3 regions of the Cellulomonas sp. P1_G12_2 genome follow, and region 1 is predicted to be linked to each of the others. Evidence: predicted binding sites of a transcription regulator. Region 1 holds the regulator's gene; each other region holds the start of a gene.
The links. Region 1 encodes HrcA, which represses chaperone genes, less so after heat shock. Its sites were predicted from a motif close to TTNGCACTCGNNNNNNNCGAGTGCNAA; they were not measured.

Region 1 (7,230 bases):
TTGTTCACCTCGACGCTCACGGCCGCCTCAGCTCCTGTCCCAGCGCGCGTACGCGTCGATGATGTCGCTGACCAGGCGGTGCCGGACCACGTCCGACGACGTCAGCCGGCAGAACGAGACGTCCTCGACCCCGGAGAGGATCTGCTCGACGACGCGCAGACCGGACGTCTGCGACGACGGCAGGTCGACCTGCGTGATGTCCCCGGTGACGACGACCTTGGACCCGAACCCGAGCCGCGTGAGGAACATCTTCATCTGCTCGACCGAGGTGTTCTGCGCCTCGTCGAGGATGATGAACGCGTCGTTCAGGGTGCGCCCGCGCATGTACGCCAGCGGAGCCACCTCGATGGTCCCGGCCTCCATGAGCCGCGGGATGGACTCGGCGTCCACCATGTCGTGCAGCGCGTCGTACAGCGGGCGCAGGTACGGGTCGATCTTGTCCGACAGGCTCCCCGGCAGGAATCCCAGGCGCTCGCCCGCCTCGACGGCAGGTCGGGTGAGGATGATGCGGTGCACCTTGCGGTCCTGCAGGGCCTGCACGGCCTTGGCCATGGCGAGGTACGTCTTGCCGGTGCCCGCCGGTCCGATGCCGAACGTCACGGTGTGCCGGTCGATCGCGTCGACGTAGTCCTTCTGCCCCGAGGTCTTGGCGCGGATGGTCCGGCCGCGGCCGGTGAGGATGTTGAACGACAGCACGTCCGCCGGGCGGGCAGCCGACGCCGCGGTGAGCATGGCGACCGAGCGCGTCACGACGTCGGGGGTGAGCGGCGTGCCACCCGCCGCCATCTCCACCAGCTCGTCGACGAGCCGCGACACCAGGGCCACGTCACCGACCGGGCCGGCAAGCGTCACCTCGTTGCCGCGCACGTGGATGTCGACGGTGGTGAACCCGGACTCGATGGTGCGCAGCACCTCGTCACGGAGTCCGAGCAGCTCGACCATCGAGACCTCGGAGGGGACGCTGATCCGGTGCTCGACGCGCGCGGGTGCGCCGGAGGAACGCGCTGCGGATGTGGACTCGGCCATGTGCTCGGCGGGCGCCGTGCGCTCCTTAGGTCGGTGCGGGTTCGAAGAACGTCCCCCAGTCTACGAGGCTGTGCCCACAGCATTCCCCGCGACGAGCGGATCAGCTCCAGCGACCCAGTCGTTCGGCCAGCAGCGCGAGCGCGACCGGGCCGGCCGTCGAGGTGCGCAGCACGTGCGGCCCCAGCCGCACGGCGCGTGCTCCGGCGTCGACCAGGCGGCCGAGCTCTCCGTCGCCGATGCCGCCCTCGGGGCCGACCACGACCAGGCACTCGCCCGCGTCGGGCAGCGTCGTCGCGGCGATCGGCTCCGTCGCCTCCTCGTGCAGCACGAGCACCACCCCGCCGGCCGCGACCGCAGCACGCACCCGCTCGACCAGCCCCCGCCCGTCGAGCGCGGCCTCCACCGCGGGCACCCACGCCCGTCGCGACTGCTTCGCGGCGGCCCTGACGGTGCCCAGCCACCGGGCCCGGCTCTTCGCCGCACGCTCGCCGCGCCAGACGACGATCGACCGCTCCGCCTGCCACGGCACCACGACGTCCACACCGACCTCGGTGGCCGCCTCGATGGCCATCTCGTCGCGGTCCCCCTTGGCGAGGGCCTGCACGAGCACCAGCGCCACGGCGGGTGCCGGCTCGACGACGCGCTGCTGCACGTGCACGAGCACGCCCTCGGAAGTCACCTCGCCGACCACCCCGACGAGCCGGACGCCGGAACCGTCCACCACGTCGACCCGCTCCCCCGGGCTGCGGCGCTGCACGACCCCGGCGTGGCGGCCCTCGGTGCCATCGAGCAGGTACGTCGCGCCGTCGGTCACGGCGTCGAGCGAGCCGGGCTCGGCCAGGAACACGGGCGCGCTCATGACGCGGCCGTCGCCGTCACGCTCACCGACCGGAGAGCTTGTCGCGCAGCTTGGCGAACACGCCGGAGCTCGACGCCGCGAGCCGCGCCTCCGGACGCTCCTCGCCGCGCAGGGTCGCGAGCCGGCGCAGCAGCTCCGCCTGCTCGTCGTCCATGGCGGTCGGCACGTGCACCTCGACATGGACGTGCAGGTCACCGCGACCGGGGGCGTGCAGGTGACCGACGCCGAGACCCTTGAGCGAGACGATCTGGGACGGCTGCGTGCCGGGACGCAGGTCGACCTCCTGCGGACCGTCCAGCGTGTCCAAGGTGAGCACGGTGCCCAGGGCGGCCGCGGTCATCGGCACCTCGAGCGTGGCGTGCAGGTCGTCGCCGCGCCGCACGAACGTGTCGTGCTTGCGCTCGCGCACCTCGAGGTAGACGTCTCCGGCCGGACCGCCGGCCGGACCGACCTCGCCCTGGCCGGTGAGCTTGATCCGCGTGCCGGTGTCCACGCCGGCGGGCACGTCCACGGCCAGCGTGCGGCGCGAGCGGACCCGGCCCTCGCCGGAGCACTCGGTGCACGGCTCGGGGATGACGGTGCCGAAGCCGTGGCACGCGGCGCAGGGCTGCGTGGTCATGACCTGGCCGAGGAACGAGCGTGCGACGCGCTGCACCGACCCGCGGCCGCCGCAGACCTCGCAGGTGCGCGGCGACGTGCCCGGACGGCAGCACGACCCGCTGCAGGTCGGGCAGATCACCGCGGTGTCCACCGGGACCTCGCGGTGCACGCCGAACGTGACCTCGGCGAGGTCCAGGTCGAGCCGCACGAGGGCGTCCTGACCCCGGCGGGCCCGCGGGATCGGGCCGCGCTGCGCCGCCGCGCCCGTGGCGGCACCGAAGAACGTCTCGAAGATGTCCTGGAAGCCGAAGCCGCCACCCATGCCGCCGCCGGGGGACGACGGGTCCCCGCCCAGGTCGTAGGCGCGACGCTTCTCGGGGTTGCCGAGGACGTCGTACGCGCGGGAGACGTCCTTGAACGTGTCCTCGGAGCCGGCGTCCGCCCCCGCGACGTCGGGGTGGTGCTCGCGGGCGAGCTTGCGGTACGCCTTCTTGATCTGCTCCGGCGTCGCGTCGCGCGGCACGCCGAGGATCTCGTAGTAGTCGGTCACAGGAGGGTCTGCTCGCTTCCAGGTGTCTCTGGGCAGGTGTCAGGACAGGTTGTCGGGGGCGTCATTGCGCGAGGATGCGCGTCAGGTACCGGGCCACCGCGCGGACCGCGGACATGGTGCCGGGGTAGTCCATCCGGAGCGGGCCGATCGAGCCGATGCGCGCCACCGAGCCACCACCCTCGTCGCCGTAGCCGGTGGTCACGAAGCTCGTCTCGAACAGCCCGTCGTGCTGGGTCTCGCGGCCGATGCGCACCGCGACCGTCGCATGGTCCTCGGCCATCTCGGACAGCAGCCGCAGGAGCACCACCTGCTCCTCGAGCGCCTCGAGCACCGGGCCGATCGCGCGCACGTCGGTGCTGCCGACGCGCGCGAGGTTGGCGGTGCCGGCCAGCACCACGCGCTCCTCGGACTCCTGCGCCAGCGTCTCCTCGAGCACCGCGACGACCGCGTTGACGAGCGCCTGGTCCGCGGGCGCGAACGCGTCGGTCAGCTCGCCCAGCGCCACCGGCAGCTCGGACAGCCGACGCCCGRCCGCGCTCACGTTCAGGCGCGACCGCAGCCGCGCCACCACCGCCTCGTCGAGGTCCGTGACCAGCTCCAGCGTCCGCTGCTCGACGCGGCCCGTGTCGGTGATGAGCACGACGAGCAGGTGGCGCGAGCCGACGGGGACGAGCTCCACGTGCCGCAGCGCCGAGCGCCGCAGGGACGGGTACTGCACCACGGCGACCTGGTGCGTCAGCTGCGCGATGAGCCGCACGGCCCGGTCGACGACGTCGTCGAGGTCCTGCGCGTTCTCCAGGAACGTGCCGATGGCACGGCGCTCCGGGCTGGACAGCGGCTTCACCGTCGAGAGCTGGTCGACGAACAGCCGGTAGCCCTTGTCCGTCGGCACCCGGCCGGCCGACGTGTGCGGCTGGGCGATGTACCCGCCCTCCTCGAGGGCGGCCATGTCGTTGCGGATGGTCGCGGGCGAGACGCCGAGCGAGTGCCGCTCGACGAGCGCGCGCGAGCCCACAGGCTCCTTGGTGGCGACGTAGTCCTCGACGATCGCGCGCAGCACGTCCAGCCGCCGGTCCTCGCTCATGTCGCCTCCTCCGTCGTCACCACGGGGTAGCACTCCCCGCACAGGAGTGCCAATGCTACGCCGGGGGCGGGAGACTCACGGGGCGGCGTCCGGTGAGGGCGTGACCGAGACCCCTAGGCTGCCCGGGTGAACGACGACCGCTACGGCTCGGACGTGCTCGGGGGCTCCGGCTCGACGCACCACCGACCCACCCGCACCAGCCGCCCGCAGCCCGCCGAGACCGGCCTCGTCGTCGAGGAGGTCACCACCGGGTGGGTCGGCGCCGTCGTCCGGGTGGAGAAGTCGGGCGGCCAGCACGTCGTCGTCCTCGAGGACCGGCGCGGCCGCACCCGCACCTTCCCGCTGGGTCGCGGCTTCTGGCTCGACGGCGAGCCCGTGGCGCTCACCGCCCCCGTGCGCGCCCCGGCACCTGCGAAGCCCACCCGGACGGCCTCGGGGTCCGTCGCCGTGCACGACGCCCGCGCTCGCGTGGCCCGCGGCAGCAGGATCTGGGTCGAGGGCAAGCACGACGCCGAGCTGGTGGAGAAGGTCTGGGGCGACGACCTGCGGCTCGAGGGCGTGGTGGTCGAGCTGCTCGACGGCGTCGACAACCTCGCCGACGCCCTGCGTGACTTCTCCCCCGGCCCCGGTCGCCGCGTGGGGGTGCTGGTGGACCACCTGGTGTCCGGGTCGAAGGAGAGCCGGATCGCCGCCGACGCCGTCCGCGGTCACCCCGCGGGTTCCGTCCTCGTGCTCGGGCACCCGTACGTCGACGTGTGGCAGGCCGTCCGACCCGAGCGCATCGGGCTGTCCGCGTGGCCAGTCATCGAGCGCGGCACCGAGTGGAAGCACGGGATCCTGCGCGAGCTCGGCTGGCCCGCGGACGAGCAGGCGGACGTCGCCCGGGCGTGGCAGCGGATCCTGCGGTCGGTGCGCAGCTACGCCGACCTGGAGCCGAGCCTGCTGGGCCGCGTCGAGGAGCTCATCGACTTCGTCACGGCATGACGGTGCCCGGCCGACCAGGGGTCGACCGGGCACCCGTGCAGACGATCAGGCCGCGATCGGGTCCCCGAGCAGGCGCTTGAACAGGAACGCCGTCGCGAGCAGCACGACCGGCACGGCGACCAGCAGGCCGACGCCGCAGAGGATCGCACCGCCGATGAAGATCGCGATGCTGAGCAGGTAGAACAGGATCGTCGTCGACAGGTTCGCCGTGACGAGCTGGTAGCTGGCCTTCATGGCGTCGATCGGCGCCAGGCGCTTGTCGATGACGAACCAGAAGGTGAACAGCAGCAGGAAGTTCACCGCGAGCGCGATCAGCCCGCCGAAGAACGGGACGACGTTGAGCACCGCGTTCACCACAGCGAGGATCAGCGCGGTGAGGATGACCGGCCCCGGCTCGACGATCCTGAAGAAGTCGCCGAAGCTCAGCTGCCGACCCTCGGTGACGTCGAGCGCCGCCCGGATGAACGCCGCCTGGATGAGGTAGCCGGCGATCGCGGCCACGGCGGAGAACACGAACGTCCCCAGCGAGAACCCGAGCGAGATGCCCGCGGACATGTCGCCGTCCGGGTAGAAGAGCGCCCCGAAGCCACCGAAGATGGCGCCGACGATGGACAGCAGGATGATCGCGGCGACGAACCACACCAGCGCGGCGAGGATGAACAGGCCGCCCTGCTGCGTGAACTTCTTCCAGCCGTACGAGTAGGCCTCACCGATCGGAGAGGCCTGGACGGGTGCTCCGTAGCCACCGACCGGGGGCGGGTAGGCACCCGGGGCCCCCTGGCCGTAGCCGGGCGGCGGCGGAGGCGGCGGGTAGCCGCCGGGCGCAGGCTGACCGTACGGGGACGCCTGCGGGGGGTACCCGGCGGGCGGCTGGCCGTAGGCGGGGGCCGGCGGGGGCCCGGCGGGGGGCTGTCCGTACGACGGTGCGGGTGGCGCGGGCGGGACCGGCGGCGCAGGCGGGACCGGCGGCGCGGGCGGGACCGCGGGTGCGGGGTCGGGCACGGGCGGGACCGGCGCCGTCGGCGGCTCGACGGGCTCAGCCGCCTTCGCGGGCTCGTCGTCGCGCGGCGGGGTACCGCCGGGGTTCTCGCTCATGCGTGGCCTCCCTGGTCACAGGGCGATCGTCGCCCAGGCGTCAGCGAACCGGGGCCGGAGGGCGCGTGTCAAGGAAGCGGGCCTTCCGGGCATGTCGGCGAGTCGCCGAACCGCCCGGCGCGGTGCTGCGCCCCTCGGTAGGCTGGCGTGCCGTCACGCCGACGACCCACCCACGAGGAGTGCGCCGCGATGTCGTACGAGCCCTACCAGAGCCCGCCCCCGAGCGGTGCCGACCAGGACCGCACCTGGGCCATGCTCGCGCACCTGGGCGGCATCCTCGCCTACGTCTGGGCCGGCTGGATCCCCGCCCTGGTCATCTGGCTGGTGCATCGCGAGAAAGGCGGCCCCGCGGCGTCGGAGGCCCGGCTGGCGCTCAACTTCCAGCTCACCGTCCTGATCGGCCTGATCATCTGCGCGGTCGTGCGCGCGATCCCCGTGATCGGCGTCGTCGGCTGGCTGGGCTTCATCGGCCTGAGCATCGCCAGCCTTGTCCTGGGCATCCTCGCGGCGATCACGGTCCAGCGCGGCGGCTCGTACCGGTACCCGTTCAGCCTGGAGCTGGTGCGCTGACGCGTCAGCCCGCGAGCGTGCGCACGACGGCGTCCGCGAGCAGCCGCCCGCGCCGCGTCAGCACCAGCCGCCGTCCGCCGACCGCCTCGCGCCCGTCGACGAGCCCGTCCGCGACGAGCCCCGCCACGGACGGCCGCGCGTCGGCAGGCAGCGCGTCGAGCGGCAGCCCGGCGGCGAGGCGTACCCCCAGCATCAGCCGTTCGAGCACCGCGCCGTCGCCCGTGACGGTCTCGCGCCCGGCCGCCGGGCTCAAGCCGCGGTCCAGGCGGTCGGCGTAGGCACGCGGGTGCTTGACGTTCCACCAGCGCACGCCGCCCACGTGGCTGTGGGCGCCGGGTCCGATCCCCCACCAGTCGTCGCCCCGCCAGTAGCTGAGGTTGTGCCGGCAGGCGTCGGCGGGCGTCCGCGCCCAGTTGCTCACCTCGTACCAGTGCAACCCGGCGGCCTCGAACAGGTCGTCGG
Region 2 (7,230 bases), on a different contig from region 1:
GCGCTGGCCGTCGACACCACCGGCGCGCGGCTCGGTCAGGGTGGCGGCTGGTACGACCGGGCGCTGGAGCACATCCGGCCCGGTGCCCCCGTCATCGCCCTCGTCTTCCCCGAGGAGCTCTACGACGCCGACACGCGCCCGCTGCCCCGCGAGCGGCACGACCGGCTGGTCGACGCCGTGGCGACGCCCGAGGAGTGGCACCGCATCACGGAGTGAGCGTCAGCCTGTCCCGGGCGTCCGCCTCGGTGGCGACCTGGGTGAACGGCCACGGGAACGTCTCCCCGCGGGACCACGGGCCCAGCTGGTCGGCGTAGTGCACGCTCGCCGGGTGCCCCGAGGTGCCGGTGAAGGTCACCCACGTCGAGGCGTCGAGGTCTCCGAGGTCGACGACCATGCGCATGGACGGCGCGGCGGTCACCCCGAACGACTCGGAGCTGGCGTCCCAGGCGGTGGCGTTCACGATCGAGGACCCGCCGCCCACCGCGACCGGGTCGGGGTTGACCAGGTTGCGGATCGCGCCGGGCAGTGACGCACCACCCAGCACCGGGTGCTCCGGCGCTGCGGTGTGCACCAGGCCCCACCGCCAGTCGGACGCGTCGCGGCCCAGCTGCGCGGTGAGCTGACGACGCGCCTCGACCATCGCGCGGGTCAGCACCTCGTCGCGGCCCTCGACGACACCTGCCGTCGTCTTGTCGTCCCACCACGGTGACGCCGGCTCCTCGAGCAGGCGCCGGACCACCTCCAGCCAGCGCGACCCCCCGTTCGGGCCGTAGCCGTCCGGCAGGTCGTCTGCGAACGCGGACGAGAGCACGTCGACCCACACGGCCGCGAAGTAGGCCGCCGCGGCCGAGTCGGACGACTGCACCCGGTCCCACGTGCGGAGCAGCTCCTGGCCGTCGTCGTAGAACGAGTCGTCGATGTCGAGGGTGAGCAGGACCGGGACCAGCACGTCCGCGAACGGGCTGTGCTCGTCACTCTGGATCCTGCCCATGTCCGCCACGTCGACCTTGTCGTCGGTGGTCGCCGCCGTGAGCAGGGTGCGGATCCGCTGCGCGCGGTAGCCGTAGTCCCAGTCGTCCGTGAGGAACGGGCCCACACCGGCGGGGGTGACCGCCTGGTTGGCCGTCACGATGAACCCCTCGACCGGGTCGAGCGCGCGCGGCATGGCGGCCGCGTCGACGAAGCCCTGCCAGTCGTACCGGCTGTCCCAGCCCGGCCGCGGCCACGTGCCGTCGGACGGGACCGGGCCGTCGGAGACGTTCGCGCGGACGGGGATCCGCCCGGGTGCCTGGTAGCCGATGTGGCCGTCCGTCGTCGCGAAGACGATGTTCTGCGAGGGCACGTCGAACAGCGCGGCGGCCGCCTGGATGTCGGCGGCGGACCGCGCGACGTTGATCGCCAGCACGGCGTCCATGGTCCGGCCCGGCTGCAGGGCGGTCCACGCGAGCGCGACCTCGAAGGTCCGGCCGGGAGCACCCTCGGGCACGGGGGCGGTGCCGACGCCCACGAGGTCCAGCACGTCGGACACCAGCGGGCCGTGCACGGACTCCCGCACGGTCAGCCGCACGTCCTCGCCGCCGTTGACCTTGATGACCTCGGTGCGCTCCGCGATCGGTGCCGACGCGCCGTCGAGCCGGGTCGTGTCCTCGTCGACCCGCTCGAGGACGAAGTCGGTGACGTCGGCGCCCAGGTTGGTCAGACCCCACGCGAGCGAGGCGTTGTGCCCGATGACCACGCCCGGCATGCCGGCGAACGCGAACCCGGAGACGTCGTACGGGCACGCGGCGGAGACGTCGTCGCACCGCAGGCCGATCTGCTCCCAGATGCCCGGCGCCGAGATGCCGAGGTGCGGGTCGTTGGCCAGCAGGGGCTTGCCCGACTCGGTGAGGGCGCCCGAGACCACCCACGAGTTCGAGCCCACGCCCTCGCCGTCGCCCATGAGGTGCGGCACCGCCGCGAGCGCCGCGGACGCCGACGCCATCGCGTCCTGGAGGTCCGCGCTGTCGAGGTCGAGCGTGGTGGTCCTGGACGCCGCCTGCTCCACCGCGGTGACGGGCAGGTCCGCTGCGGTGAGGATCGGCAGGTTGAGGTCCTGCGGGTAGGTGGGGAAGAGCTCGTCGACGCGGGCCACGTCACCGATGGTCGAGTACGAGGCCGCGCGCTCCAGCTCGGCGTCGTAGTTGCCCCGCAGGTCCCAGGCCATCGCCTTGAGCCACGCGAGCGAGTCGATCGGGTCCCACTCCTCCGGCGCCGGGACGTCCACCTGCAGGCCGAGGACGCTGTACTCGACGGCAACAGCGCCGGGGTCGCGGTCGGCGAGGTAGTCGTTGACCCCGTCGGCGTAGGCCTGCAGGGCGTCACGCGTGGCGGGCTGGAGGAGGTCCCACTCCTGCTGGGCCACGCGGCGCCAGCCGAAGGTCCGGATCACCTTGTCGGCCGCGAGCGCGTCCTCGTTCTCCCCCACCAGCTCCGACAGCCGGCCGGAGGTCACGTGCCGGCGGTAGTCCATCTCGAAGAAGCGGTCCTGCGCGGCGACGTAGCCCTGGGCGCGGAAGAGGTCCCGCGAGGTCGTCGCCGTGATCGTCGGGACGCCGCGGTCGTCGCGGGTCACCGTGACGTCCGCGTCGAGGCCCGTGAGCTCCTTCTCGCCGGAGACCTCCGGGAGCGGGCGCCGCACCACGATCACGGCGGTCACCATGACGGCGACGAGCGCGACGACGACCACCGCGGCGACGGTGACCAGGGAGACACGGAGGAGGCGACGACGAGACACGCTTCGGAGGGTACTTCGCCGCCACCGGTCCGGCTGGCGTGGCGCCCGGCGCGGACGGTCGGAATGTCCCGAGCGGCGCAGCGGTTACGATTGGCACTCGGACGACGCGAGTGCCAGACCGTCAGACCCGCTCGATGAGCTGCCAGGAGAACTTCAGTGCCCACCTACGCCTACGCCTGCACGGCATGCGGTCATGCCTTCGAGACGGTGCAGTCGTTCAGCGACGACTCGCTGAGCGTCTGCCCCGAGTGCGACGGACGCCTGCGCAAGGTGTTCTCCTCGGTCGGTGTCGTGTTCAAGGGCTCCGGCTTCTACCGCAACGACGCGCGCGCCGGTGCGAAGTCGTCGGCCCTGAGCCCGGCCGCGAGCACGCCGAGCCCCGCCGCGGCGGCGTCGTCCTCGTCGTCGGACTCCTCGACGTCCTCGACGCCCGCGCCGGCAGCGAAGCCCGCCGCCTCCGCCTGACCGACTCCTCCTGAGCCTCGGCGCCGTCACCTGCGGGTGGGGGCGCCGATCTCGTCTGTCGAGCCGCCCGCAGCCCCGGGCTCGCTGGCGCTCTCCACACCGTCGCCGTGCTGAGCCTTCCGCGCCCGCGGCCGCTCTACCGTCGGCCGTCATGCACCCCCACCTGCTCGCCGGTCGCCCGCCGCCGCTCCCCCACCGTCGCCGCCCGTGGCAGGTGACGTTGCGGTCCGCCCTGTGGCGAGCCCGGTTCGCGGTCGCCGCGGCTCTCCTGGGCGTCGCCGCCGCCTGCACGGCGCAGTCACTGCGCCCGCCGGACCCACCGACGTCCGCGGTGGTCGTCGCGGCGCGAGAGATCCCGGCCGGGACCACGCTGACCAGCGCCGACGTCCGCGTCAGCCGGTTCCCCCGGTCCGTCGCCCCCGACGGAGCGGTTGCGGACCCTGCGGACGTGGTCGGCTCCGCCGCCGCCGTCCCGCTCGCGGTCGGTGTCCCCGTGCTCTCCGGTCTGCTGGCCGACGACGAGGTGCGCGGACCGCCCGGCACCGTGGTGGCGACGGTCAGGTTCGCCGACCCTGCGGTCGCGGGGCTCCTGTCGCCCGGCGTCCGGGTGGACGTGCTCGCAGCAACTCCCGAGGGCGGCCCGGGCGGGGTGGTGGCGACGAGGGCGCTCGTCCTGCCGGTCGCCCGCCAGGACGGCCCCGGCGGTGCGCTGGGTCTGGGCGGCTCCGGCGACGCCTCCGTCCCGGTCCTGCTCGCCGTCTCCCCGACCGAGGCACCCGCTCTCGCGGGAGCGGCCGCTTCCGCCTTGCTGTCCGCGGTCGTCGTGCCATGATCGTGCACTCCGGGCGCGTGCCGCCGACGGAGCACGACAGAACCCCCACTGACGACTCTCCTCAGTGGCTGCAGAAGGCGGCCACCGACCGAAGGGAACCGTGACGATGCTCCAAGGATTCAAGGACTTCATCTCGCGCGGTAACGCGATCGAGCTGGCCGTCGGCGTCGTGATCGGTGCCGCGTTCGGCCAGGTGGTCGCGGCGCTGGTGGCCGGGTTCATCGGGCCGCTGATCGCGGCCATCCTCGGCCAGACGGACCTGAGCGCGGTCTGGACCTTCGAGATCAACAACGCGGTCTTCTCGTTCGGACTGATCCTGCAGGCGCTCATCCTGTTCCTGTTCACGGCCGCCGCCGTGTACTTCTTCATCGTCGTGCCGATGAACGCCCTGGCCGCACGTCGCAAGCGTGGCGAGGAGGCCGAGCCCGAGGCGCCGGCCGAGGACATCCTGGTCCTGCAGGAGATCCGCGACCTGCTGGCCCGCAACCTCACCCCGGCGATCGTCAACGACGCGGGCACCGGCGCAGCAACGCGTCCGACCACGCCGCCGCCGTCGATCCCGCCGACCGCCTGAGCTGACCGTCGCGAACGCCCCGGGTGAGCATCACCCGGGGCGTGCGCGTTCCTACCGGAGCGCGGCGAGGAACGCGAGGGTGCGCTCGGTGAGCAGCTGCGCCGCCGCGGGGTCGTACGAGGACAGGCTGCTGTCCGCGAAGAGGTGCTGGTCGCCGGGATAGACGAAGAGCTCGGCCTGGTCGGTCTCCTTCACCAGCGCGCGAGCCGCGTCGATGTCCCCCTCGCCCGCGAAGAACGGGTCGGCGTCCATCCCGTGGATCTGCACCGGAACACCCGCCGGCCACGGGCTGTCGAACTCCGCCGTCGGCACGCACGAGTGGTAGAACAACGCCCCCCGAGCTCCGGGGCGCGTCTGGGCCAGCATCTGCGCGGGCAGCACCCCGAGGGAGAACCCCGCGTAGACCAGCTCGGCGGGCAGCGTGTCCACCGTCTGCTGGCCGCGGCCCATCACGGTGCCGAACCCGACCTCGCCGGCGTACGCGAGCCCCGCCTCGAGGTCGTCGAACACGTGGCCGTCGAACAGGTCCGGGACGTGCACGGTGTGCCCGGCGGCACGCAGCGTCTCCGCGAACTCCTGGACGCCGGGCGTCAGACCCTGGGCGTGGTGGAACAGCAGGACCTCGGCCATCGACTTCTCCTTCGTGGGTGCATCTGGTCGGCTCGGCGATCCTCCCGCACGGGTCCGACACGCGCGCGCTACCAGTGCGGTGGCTTGTCCTGGCTCAGCCGGTCGTCGTTCGAGCCGGTCTCGCGGTCGCCCCAGCCGACGTCAGAGTCGTCGACGCTCCGCCGCGCGACCACCGGCTCGGGCGCAGGTGCCGGCGGACGTGCCGGGGCGGGCGGCTCGTCAGAGGGCGCGGGGTGGGTGGACACGAGGTTCGCGTCGTCGCCGCCGACCGTGCCGGCGTGACGGACCGCCCGGCGTGGGCGACGTGCAGGATTCTCGGACGCGGTCACGCCCCGATGATCCCACCCCGGTCGGTCAGCGCATCGCCCGGGTGATCGCGCTGCGCACCGCGGTGTCGATCCGGTACGACCGGCGCGTGATGCCCAGCTCGTCCCGGAGGGCCGCGGCGAGCTGCTCACGCGTCCGCTCCTGCTCGTCGGACTGCAACCACGTCACCAGCTCGTCCAGCTGGTCGTCGCTGTAGGCGCCGATCGGCAGACCGCGTCGCACGTCGGGCCGCTGACGTGTGGGCACCGCGAGCGCGAGCTGGCGGGCACGGCTGGGCGGTTGCGAGTCCTCACCTGGCTCGTCGGCGACCTCGGAGACGGTCCCGGCTCCGCTGTCAGCAGGCCCAGCAGGCGCAGCGGGAGCGGCAGGCTCCGCGTCGGCGGCCTCGATGACCTGGACCGTGGACCACACGCCCGTCGCAGGACGCGGCTCGTCCGGGTGGGCGGATGCCCGCGCTGCCGCCCGAGCAGCAGAGGACTCGGGCGTCGGCAGCTCCTCGGCGTCGTCTGCCTCGTCGAGCAGCCCCAGCTGGAGCGGTGCGCTGCGCGGCGCGGCCGGGGCGGGGACGCGCGCGTGCACGGCCCGGCGGATGCGGTCCACCTCGGCCTGCGGGTCCATGAACGCGGCCGCGGACCAGACGCGGATGACGCTCCAGCCCACGCGCTCGAGGCGGTCGGCGGTGAGTCGGTCGCGGACACGGACGCTGCGCTCGGCGGTGTACTCGGCGTCGTCGGTGAGGACGGCGACCAGCATCTCGCCCGGCAGGTCCGGGTGGCCGACCACCAGCGGGATCCGGTCGCCGCCGGGGATGCCGTGGTCGGCCTCGACCAGCAGCCCGTGCTTCCAGAGGCGCTCGGCGAGATCGAGCAGCAGGCGGTCGGGCTCGGCCGCGGCGGCGAGGGCCGCGTCCGCGGCAGCCGTCGCGGCCGCCAGGCTCCGCAGCAGCGGGTCGGTGGGCTCGGGCGGCGTGACCAGGTCGGTGACGTCCTGGCCGGCACCGCGGCGGGCGGCGAACGCCAGCAGGTCGGCCAGCAGCCGCGGGCCCGGACCGCGCAGCCGCTCGGCGTCGAGGTCGTCGGCGCCGAAGCACGCGACGACGGTCAGCCGGTGCCGCGTGGAGCCCAGTGCGTCGAGCAGCAGGGCGTCGCCGCCGGGCGCGGAGATCGGCCCGAACGTGTGCAGCACCCGGCGGTGGGGGGTCCGCCCCAGACCGAGCGACAGGATGATCGCCTCGCGGCGCAGACCGGCCACGTTGGGCAGGTCGGTGACCACGAACGGGTCGACTCGGCCGGAGTCGAAGAACGCGGCGAGCGCCGGGTTGCCGCGGACCTCGGACAGGACCGCCTCGCGCACGGCCTCGGCGTGGGTGGAGGTGGCGGTGATGACCGCGAGCGACTCGTCCGGACGCAGCAGCGCGTGCGTGAGCACCAGCTCGACGACGTGCTCGACCTCCTCGCGCGTCGAGTCCACCGACCCGGTGTCGCGGTCGGGCATGCCCGTGCCGTCCACCAGGTCGAGGCCGACCAGCGGCCGGTACTGCGGCAGGGGCGTCGCGCGGAGCACGCCGGCGTAGCCGTGGGCCGCGAGGAACGCCGTGAGGTAGGGGTCCCGGCGGGACGTGTCGGCGCG
Region 3 (7,230 bases), on a different contig from region 1:
GTCGGGGGTGCCACGCCGACGTCCGCGACCAGCTCGGTGAAGATGTTTGTCAGCGACCGCGGCAGGGGCCGGACGTCCGGCTGCACCGAGAAGGACAGGCCCATCGGGTGGCCCGGCGTCGGGTAGGGGTCCTGCCCGACGACGAGCACGCGGACCTCCGCGAGGGGCCGCCGGAACGCCCGCAGCACGGCGTCGCCGGCCGGCAGGTAGCTGCGCCCGGCGGCGACCTCGTCGCGCAGGAACTGTCCCGCCGCACGGAGCTGGGGCTCGACGGGGGCGAGGGCGACGGCCCAGTCGGGGGCGACGAGCTGGTCCAGCGGCGCGGCGGTCACGCCCGCGAGGTTACCGATCCGACGCACGGCCGACGACTCGCGCGGCGCACGGGCGACGACGCGCCGACGGGAATGACACGTGTGTCATTACGGTCGTACGATGACGGCTGTCGGTCAGCACCCCCGGGTGCGGACCGAGCCCCGCGAGAGCACAGGAGGACGCATGGACGCCGCGACGATCGCCGTCGGTCACATCCCGGCACCCAGCAGTGTCCACGATCCCCGTCCGGCGGAGCTCTCCGAGCGCGACGAGCAGGTCCTCGCGTTCGAGCGGCAGTGGTGGAAGTACGCGGGCGCCAAGGAGTCGGCCATCCGCGAGCTCTTCGACATGTCGGCCACGCGGTACTACCAGGTGCTCAACGCCCTGATCGACGACCCGGCGGCCCTCGCGCACGACCCGATGCTCATCAAGCGCCTGCGCCGCATGCGGTCCTCGCGCCAGCGGGCACGCACCGCTCGCCGCCTCGGCGACGCCTGATCCACCCGTCTTTGCGTGCCGGCGTCCGCGTCCCTGCACGTGACACGGCCCACGTCCTGCCCCAGGTGGACCCGTCCCCATGGCCTGAGCCGTTAGCCTGTCCGCCGTGAGCAAGGCGGAGTACTCCTATCCCGAGGACGAGTTCGACGTCCCGTCGAACCCTGACGTCCCCCGAGGCGTGCATCGCGCCCCCCGCTCGGCGTGGAGCAGGTGGTGGCCGTTCCTGGTCGTCCTGGTCCTCACGCCGGTGCTCGCCTTCGCCGTGGTGAACTTCATGGCGCGCGACGGCAACCTCCCGTCCCTCCCGGGCACCTCGACGTCCCCGGAGGCGGAGGAGACGACGCCCTCCGACACCGCGACCGAGGGCGAGACGCCCACGGACACGGAGACCCAGCCGGTGGAGGAGCCTGCCGCGCCGACCCCCGTGATGGACACGCCGATCGTGGTGCTCAACGCCGCCAGCATCGGCGGCCTCGCTGCGGCGCAGGCCGAGAAGCTCACGACCGCCGGGTTCACGGCCGTCACCACCGGCAACACGGAGGCGACGACCGACGACTCGGTCGTGTACTACGCCACCGAGGACCAGGTGGCGACCGCGCAGCTCGTCGCCGACACGCTCGGCCTGGGCGCCCCCGTGCTCTCCGCGGCGGACGCCGGGACCGGCATCTCCGTCGTCCTCGTCACCGACCCGGACGCCTGATCCGGCCGCTCGCACGGACCCCGAGACGACCCTGGTCGGCGCGGGAGCGCGGCCACTAGGCTCACGCGCACCGGGCGCCGGCGGAGCGCCCGGCTCGAGGCGTCGAGGAGCTACGAGGAGTACGGCATGGCCCAGGGCATCGTGAAGTGGTTCAACGCGGAGAAGGGGTACGGCTTCATCACCCCGACAGGGGGAGGCCAGGACCTCTTCGTGCATTTCAGCGCGATCCAGTCGGACGGCTACCGGTCCCTCGAGGAGGGCCAGGACGTCGAGTTCGAGGTCGGGCAGGGCACCAAGGGGCCGCAGGCCGAGCAGGTCCGCGGCCTCTGACCCCGACGTGGACGGGCCGCGCGCCTCACCGGCGGGCGGCCCGTCGGCGTGTCACCCCTCGAGGGCGTCGAGCGCCAGCAGCACGCAGGCCGCGCTCCAGCCCAGGGGTGCGACCGCCGCGGGGGAGCCGTCGGCCAGCACCTTCTCGGGCAGCGAGCCCGAGGGCGTGCGATGGGTGTCCAGGAACGTGAGCCAGCCGTCGGCCAGGTCGGCGTCACCGCTCTCCGCGGCCACCCACGCGTAGAGCGACGTCTGCGGCGTCCAGGAGACGCCGTCGTCGCGCCACCCGGCGCCAGGCGCCAAGCCGTTCGCGGGGCGGACCATCGCCACGGCCGACGCCCGCCACGCCTCGTCGGCACCCGGAACCGCGGTGGTGAGGAACGGTGGCAGCAGGAAGGCGCTCGCGGCGTCCGCGTGCTCGCCGTCCGCGTACCGCGCGAACCCGGTCGGACCGAACGCGCGGATCACTGCCACCTTGGAGCGGATCGCGGCGTCGAGCGCGGACCGGGCCAGCGCGTCGTCGTCCGTCAGCGGGAGGACCGTCGACGCCTGCTGCAGTCCCGCGACCAGCGGCGCGACCGTGCCGAGCGTGAGCGCGTCCTCGGGCACCTCCCAGTAGTCCGGTGACGCGGGCGGAAGGCCGTCGCCGCCGACGAGCTCGATCGCGTGCCGGGTGGAGCGCACGAGCATCGGGCGGAGCTCCTCGGCAGCAGCGGCGCGGTCGGCGGGGTCGGTGATCTCCGCGAGGACCAGGCCGGCGGCCCACAGCGCCCACCCGGTGCCGTCGGTCTGCACGCCGCGGTCGTCGGGCGGCCCCGAGCCGTCGGGCAGGTACCGCGCCTGGAAGGAGCCGTCCTGCGACTGCACCCGGTCGAGGAAGCAGAGGATCTCGAGGGCGTCGTCCACGTGGCCGGTCCGGGCCAGCGCCACGGCGACGAACGAGGCGTCGCGCGGCCACACGTAGCGCCACTTCTCCGACCAGGCCGCGACGGCGGCGCCGTCCGGGAGCATGAGCGCGTGCAGGTCCAGCAGTGCCGCGCGGGCCATGTCCTCGTACGGTCCCCCGACACCGGGGACGGTGCCGGACGCGAGCCAGGCGCGCTGCCGGCCGGCGACCGAGACGGCCGCGCGGATGGTGGCGCCGTGCCCGGCCGGGGCCTCCCCGGTGACCACGCGCGCGAGGGTCGACGCGGCGGGGTCGACGACGTGGGTGCCGGCCAGGAACGTCGCATCGGTGCCGACCGCCAGGGGCACCCGGAGATCGCCCGCGAGAGTGGTCAGGCCCTCGTGGTACAGRGGGATCGACGCGTACTCCGCGGCGGGCGCGGCGGCTGGTGGAGCCGGGGTCTCGACCGCCCGCGCCCCGGCGGGCGCCGTGGCGACGAACGTGGTGGTGGCCGCGACGACGAGAGCCGTCGCGAGGATGCCGCCCGTGCGGCGAGACCGGTCCGTGTGCCGGCCGCGGTGCGACGTGTGCGCGGGCGCGACGATCTCGCCCGCGGTACGCCGACCGCCGGTGTCGACGTCCTCGTCGTGATCCTGCACACGCGCACGATAGCCCTGACGCGGTTCCTGAGGTGCCGCTCTCAGTGAACGCTGCTTGCACTCTCGGGGGTCGAGTGCTAACCATTGGACTTAGCACTCTCCGGTGGAGAGTGACAGAATCACCACGGCCGTCCGGTGAGGGCCGTCGCACGCGGGACAAGACCGCGGGTGACGTGCCCGTCCGTCGCGGGCACCCTCGGCCGACCCGAACCCAGTGAAGGATCACAGCCCCATGGCCAAGATCATTGCCTTCAACGAGGAGGCCCGCCGCGGCATCGAGCGGGGACTCAACATCCTCGCCGACACCGTCAAGGTCACCCTCGGCCCGAAGGGCCGCAACGTCGTCCTGGACAAGAAGTGGGGCGCCCCCACGATCACCAACGACGGCGTCTCCATCGCCAAGGAGATCGACCTCGAGGACCCCTTCGAGAAGATCGGTGCGGAGCTCGTCAAGGAGGTCGCCAAGAAGACGGACGACGTCGCGGGCGACGGCACCACCACCGCCACCGTGCTCGCCCAGGCGCTCGTGCGCGAGGGCCTGCGCAACGTCGCGGCCGGCGCCAACCCGATCGCGCTGAAGAAGGGCATCGAGAAGGCCGTCGAGGCCGTCACGGCCGCCCTGCTCGCGCAGGCCAAGGAGGTCGAGACCAAGGAGCAGATCGCCGCCACGGCCGCGATCTCCGCCGGCGACCAGGCGATCGGCGACCTGATCGCCGAGGCGCTCGACAAGGTCGGCAAGGAAGGCGTCATCACCGTCGAGGAGTCCAGCGCGCTGGGCCTCGAGCTCGAGCTCACCGAGGGCATGCGCTTCGACAAGGGCTTCCTGTCGGCGTACTTCGTGACCGACCCGGAGCGCCAGGAGGCCGTCCTCGAGGACGCCTACGTGCTGCTCGTCGAGTCGAAGATCTCGAACGTCAAGGACCTGCTGCCGCTGCTGGAGAAGGTCATCCAGGCCGGCAAGCCGCTGTTCATCGTCGCCGAGGACGTCGAGGGCGAGGCCCTGGCCACGCTCGTCGTCAACAAGATCCGCGGCCTGTTCAAGTCGGTCGCCGTCAAGGCTCCCGGCTTCGGCGACCGCCGCAAGGCGATGCTGCAGGACATGGCCATCCTCACCGGTGGCCAGGTCGTCTCCGAGACCGTCGGTCTCAAGCTCGACACGGTGGGCCTCGAGGTCCTCGGCACGGCGCGCAAGATCGTCGTCACCAAGGACGAGACCACCATCGTCGAGGGCTCCGGCGACGCCGCCCAGATCCAGGGCCGCGTCTCGCAGATCCGTGCCGAGATCGAGAACTCCGACTCGGACTACGACCGCGAGAAGCTGCAGGAGCGCCTCGCCAAGCTCGCCGGTGGCGTCGCCGTCATCAAGGCGGGCGCGGCCACCGAGGTCGAGCTCAAGGAGCGCAAGCACCGCATCGAGGACGCCGTGCGCAACGCCAAGGCGGCCGTCGAGGAGGGCATCGTCGCCGGTGGTGGCGTGGCGCTCATCCAGGCCGGCAAGACCGCGTTCGAGGGCCTCAAGCTCGAGGGCGACGAGGCGACCGGTGCCGCGATCGTGAAGCTCGCGATCGAGGCTCCCCTCAAGCAGATCGCGATCAACGCCGGTCTCGAGGGTGGCGTCGTCGTCGAGAAGGTGCGCAACCTCCCCGTGGGTCACGGCCTCAACGCCGCGACCAACACGTACGAGGACCTGCTCGCCGCGGGCGTCAACGACCCGGTGAAGGTCACGCGCTCCGCGCTGCAGAACGCGGCGTCCATCGCCGCGCTGTTCCTCACCACCGAGGCCGTCGTGGCCGACAAGCCGGAGCGCAACAACGCGCCGGCCGGCGGTGGCGGCGAGGACTTCGGCGGCGGGTTCTGATCCGCAGCTGATGCGCTGAGTACCACCTAGTACGGCCTGAGGGCCGGTCACCCGCGGGTGACCGGCCCTCAGTGCGTCCCGCCCCACCACGCCACCCCTGCCCAGCCCGCCCCACCTGAGGGTGCGGGTCCGGATGCGCGAGATCGTGGGATTGGCACGACGTCGACGGTTCGCACCCTCGATCTCGCACCGGACCCACGATCTCGCGCCGGCGGCGTGGGTTGCGCCGGTGCGGTGGCGCTGGCGGAGCTACTGGCGGTAGCTGGAGAGGAAGTTGCCCATCCGCTCGATCGCCTCCGCCAGGACCCGGGCCTCCGGGAGCGTGACGATGCGCAGGTGGTCCGGGGTGGGCCAGTTGAAGCCGGTGCCCTGGACCAGCAGGATGTGCTCGCTCACCAGCAGGTCGTAGACCAGGCGGGCGTCGTCGCGGATCTCGTGGACGTCCGGGTCCAGGCGCGGGAACAGGTAGAGGGCGCCGTCGGGGCGGACGCAGTCGACGCCGGGGATCGAGGTCAGCCCGCGGTACGCCACGTCGCGCTGCTCGTGCAGCCGGCCTCCGGGCGCGATGAGGGCGTCGATGCTCTGGATCCCGCCGAGGGCGGCCTGGACCGCGTGCTGGGCGGGGACGTTCGGGCACAGGCGGGTGGACGCGAGCAGGGTGATGCCCTCGAGGAACCCGGTGGCGTGCTCGCGTGGGCCGGTGACGACCAGCCAGCCGGACCGGTACCCGGCCACGCGGTACGTCTTGGACAGGCCGTTGAACGTCAGGCAGAGCAGGTCCGGGGCGACCGTCGCCATCGGGATGTGCTGCGCGCCGTCGAAGAGGATGCGGTCGTAGATCTCGTCGGCGAGCAGCAGGAGGCTGTGCTCCCGGGCGATCGCCGCGATGCCCTCCAGCACGGTGCGCGAGTAGACCGCGCCGGTCGGGTTGTTCGGGTTGATGACGACGATCGCCTTGGTCCGCGGGGTGACCAGGGAGCGCAGGTGCTCCAGGTCGGGCTCCCAGCCGGCGGACTCGTCGCAGCGGTAGTGCACGGGCACGCCGTCGGACAGCGAGGTCATCGCGGTCCACAGGGGGTAGTCGGGGGAGGGGATGAGCACCTCGTCGCCCTCGTCGAGCAGGGCCTGCATGACCATCGTGATGAGCTCGGACACGCCGTTGCCCAGGTAGACGTCGTCGACGTCGATCTCGGGGAAGCCGGGCTCGGTCTCGTACCGGGTGACCACCGCGCGGCGGGCACTGAGGATGCCGCGCGAGTCGGTGTACCCGTGCGCGTGGGGGATGGCGGCGATCACGTCGCGGACGATCTGGTGCGGCGCCTCGAACCCGAACGCGGCCGGGTTGCCGGTGTTGAGCCGCAGGATCGTGTGGCCCTCGGCCTCGAGCCGGACGACCTCGTCCAGGGCCGACCCCCGGATCTCGTAGAGCACGTTCTTGAGCTTCGACGACTGGTCCAGCGGGCGCAGGTGCGGCATCTATCGAGCGTATCGCCGGCTCGTGACTGAACCGGGACCGGTCCGAAACAGACCGTTTACGGGGGCTCGTCGCTGCCCGAAACACCCCGTCCCTAGGTTCGTCACCCATGGGCACAGGGATGTATACAGCACGGGACACAGCGCGGTGTCACGCACTGCCCCAGCCCGAGTCCGGATCTGCCCGTGAGCTCTTCCCCAGCGAAAGGCCCCTCCGTTGACCAGATCTCGCACGCGCGCACTCGCCCTCCCGGCGGCCGCCCTGGCCGTCGCCCTCGGCGTCGCCGGCTGTGGCGCCCGCACCTCCGACGACCCCGGGGCGGACGGCTCGGCGTCCTCGTCCTCGTGCGTCGACACGTCCGGCGACACCGTCAAGATCGGCTTCCTCAACTCGCTGTCCGGCACCATGGCGATCTCCGAGCAGACCGTCCGCGACTCCCTCGACCTGGCCGCCGAGGAGATCAACGCCGACGGCGGGGTCCTGGGCAAGCAGCTCGAGATCGTCGCGGAGGAC

Region 2: a site for HrcA is predicted at 2,864-2,890, ahead of AC1DXT_RS04460 (FmdB family zinc ribbon protein). Genes of this name have one in related genera too.
Region 3: a site for HrcA is predicted at 3,440-3,466, ahead of groL (chaperonin GroEL). Genes of this name have one in related genera too.

Annotation. Positions count from the first base shown of each region.
Region 1 covers NZ_JBFUBX010000005.1:151,565-158,794, reverse strand. Annotated here, with positions in the region: gene ybeY (rRNA maturation RNase YbeY) at 1-20, opposite strand, end outside; gene AC1DXT_RS16675 (PhoH family protein) at 28-1,026, opposite strand; gene AC1DXT_RS16670 (16S rRNA (uracil(1498)-N(3))-methyltransferase) at 1,127-1,885, opposite strand; gene dnaJ (molecular chaperone DnaJ) at 1,908-3,035, opposite strand; gene hrcA (heat-inducible transcriptional repressor HrcA) at 3,097-4,119, opposite strand; gene AC1DXT_RS16655 (DUF3097 domain-containing protein) at 4,246-5,103, shown strand; gene AC1DXT_RS16650 (hypothetical protein) at 5,149-6,198, opposite strand; gene AC1DXT_RS16645 (DUF4870 domain-containing protein) at 6,388-6,768, shown strand; gene hemW (radical SAM family heme chaperone HemW) at 6,773-7,230, opposite strand, start outside.
Region 2 covers NZ_JBFUBX010000001.1:912,031-919,260, reverse strand. Annotated here, with positions in the region: gene AC1DXT_RS04470 (5-formyltetrahydrofolate cyclo-ligase) at 1-216, shown strand, start outside; gene AC1DXT_RS04465 (penicillin acylase family protein) at 206-2,773, opposite strand; gene AC1DXT_RS04460 (FmdB family zinc ribbon protein) at 2,930-3,238, shown strand; gene cpaB (Flp pilus assembly protein CpaB) at 3,390-4,070, shown strand; gene mscL (large conductance mechanosensitive channel protein MscL) at 4,177-4,644, shown strand; gene AC1DXT_RS04445 (dienelactone hydrolase family protein) at 4,696-5,274, opposite strand; gene AC1DXT_RS04440 (hypothetical protein) at 5,343-5,603, opposite strand; gene AC1DXT_RS04435 (hypothetical protein) at 5,629-7,230, opposite strand, start outside.
Region 3 covers NZ_JBFUBX010000001.1:749,304-756,533, forward strand. Annotated here, with positions in the region: gene AC1DXT_RS03650 (uracil-DNA glycosylase) at 1-332, opposite strand, end outside; gene AC1DXT_RS03655 (DUF3263 domain-containing protein) at 496-810, shown strand; gene AC1DXT_RS03660 (LytR C-terminal domain-containing protein) at 917-1,510, shown strand; gene AC1DXT_RS03665 (cold-shock protein) at 1,637-1,840, shown strand; gene AC1DXT_RS03670 (glycoside hydrolase family 15 protein) at 1,892-3,385, opposite strand; gene groL (chaperonin GroEL) at 3,618-5,243, shown strand; gene AC1DXT_RS03680 (pyridoxal phosphate-dependent aminotransferase) at 5,493-6,719, opposite strand; gene urtA (urea ABC transporter substrate-binding protein) at 6,934-7,230, shown strand, end outside.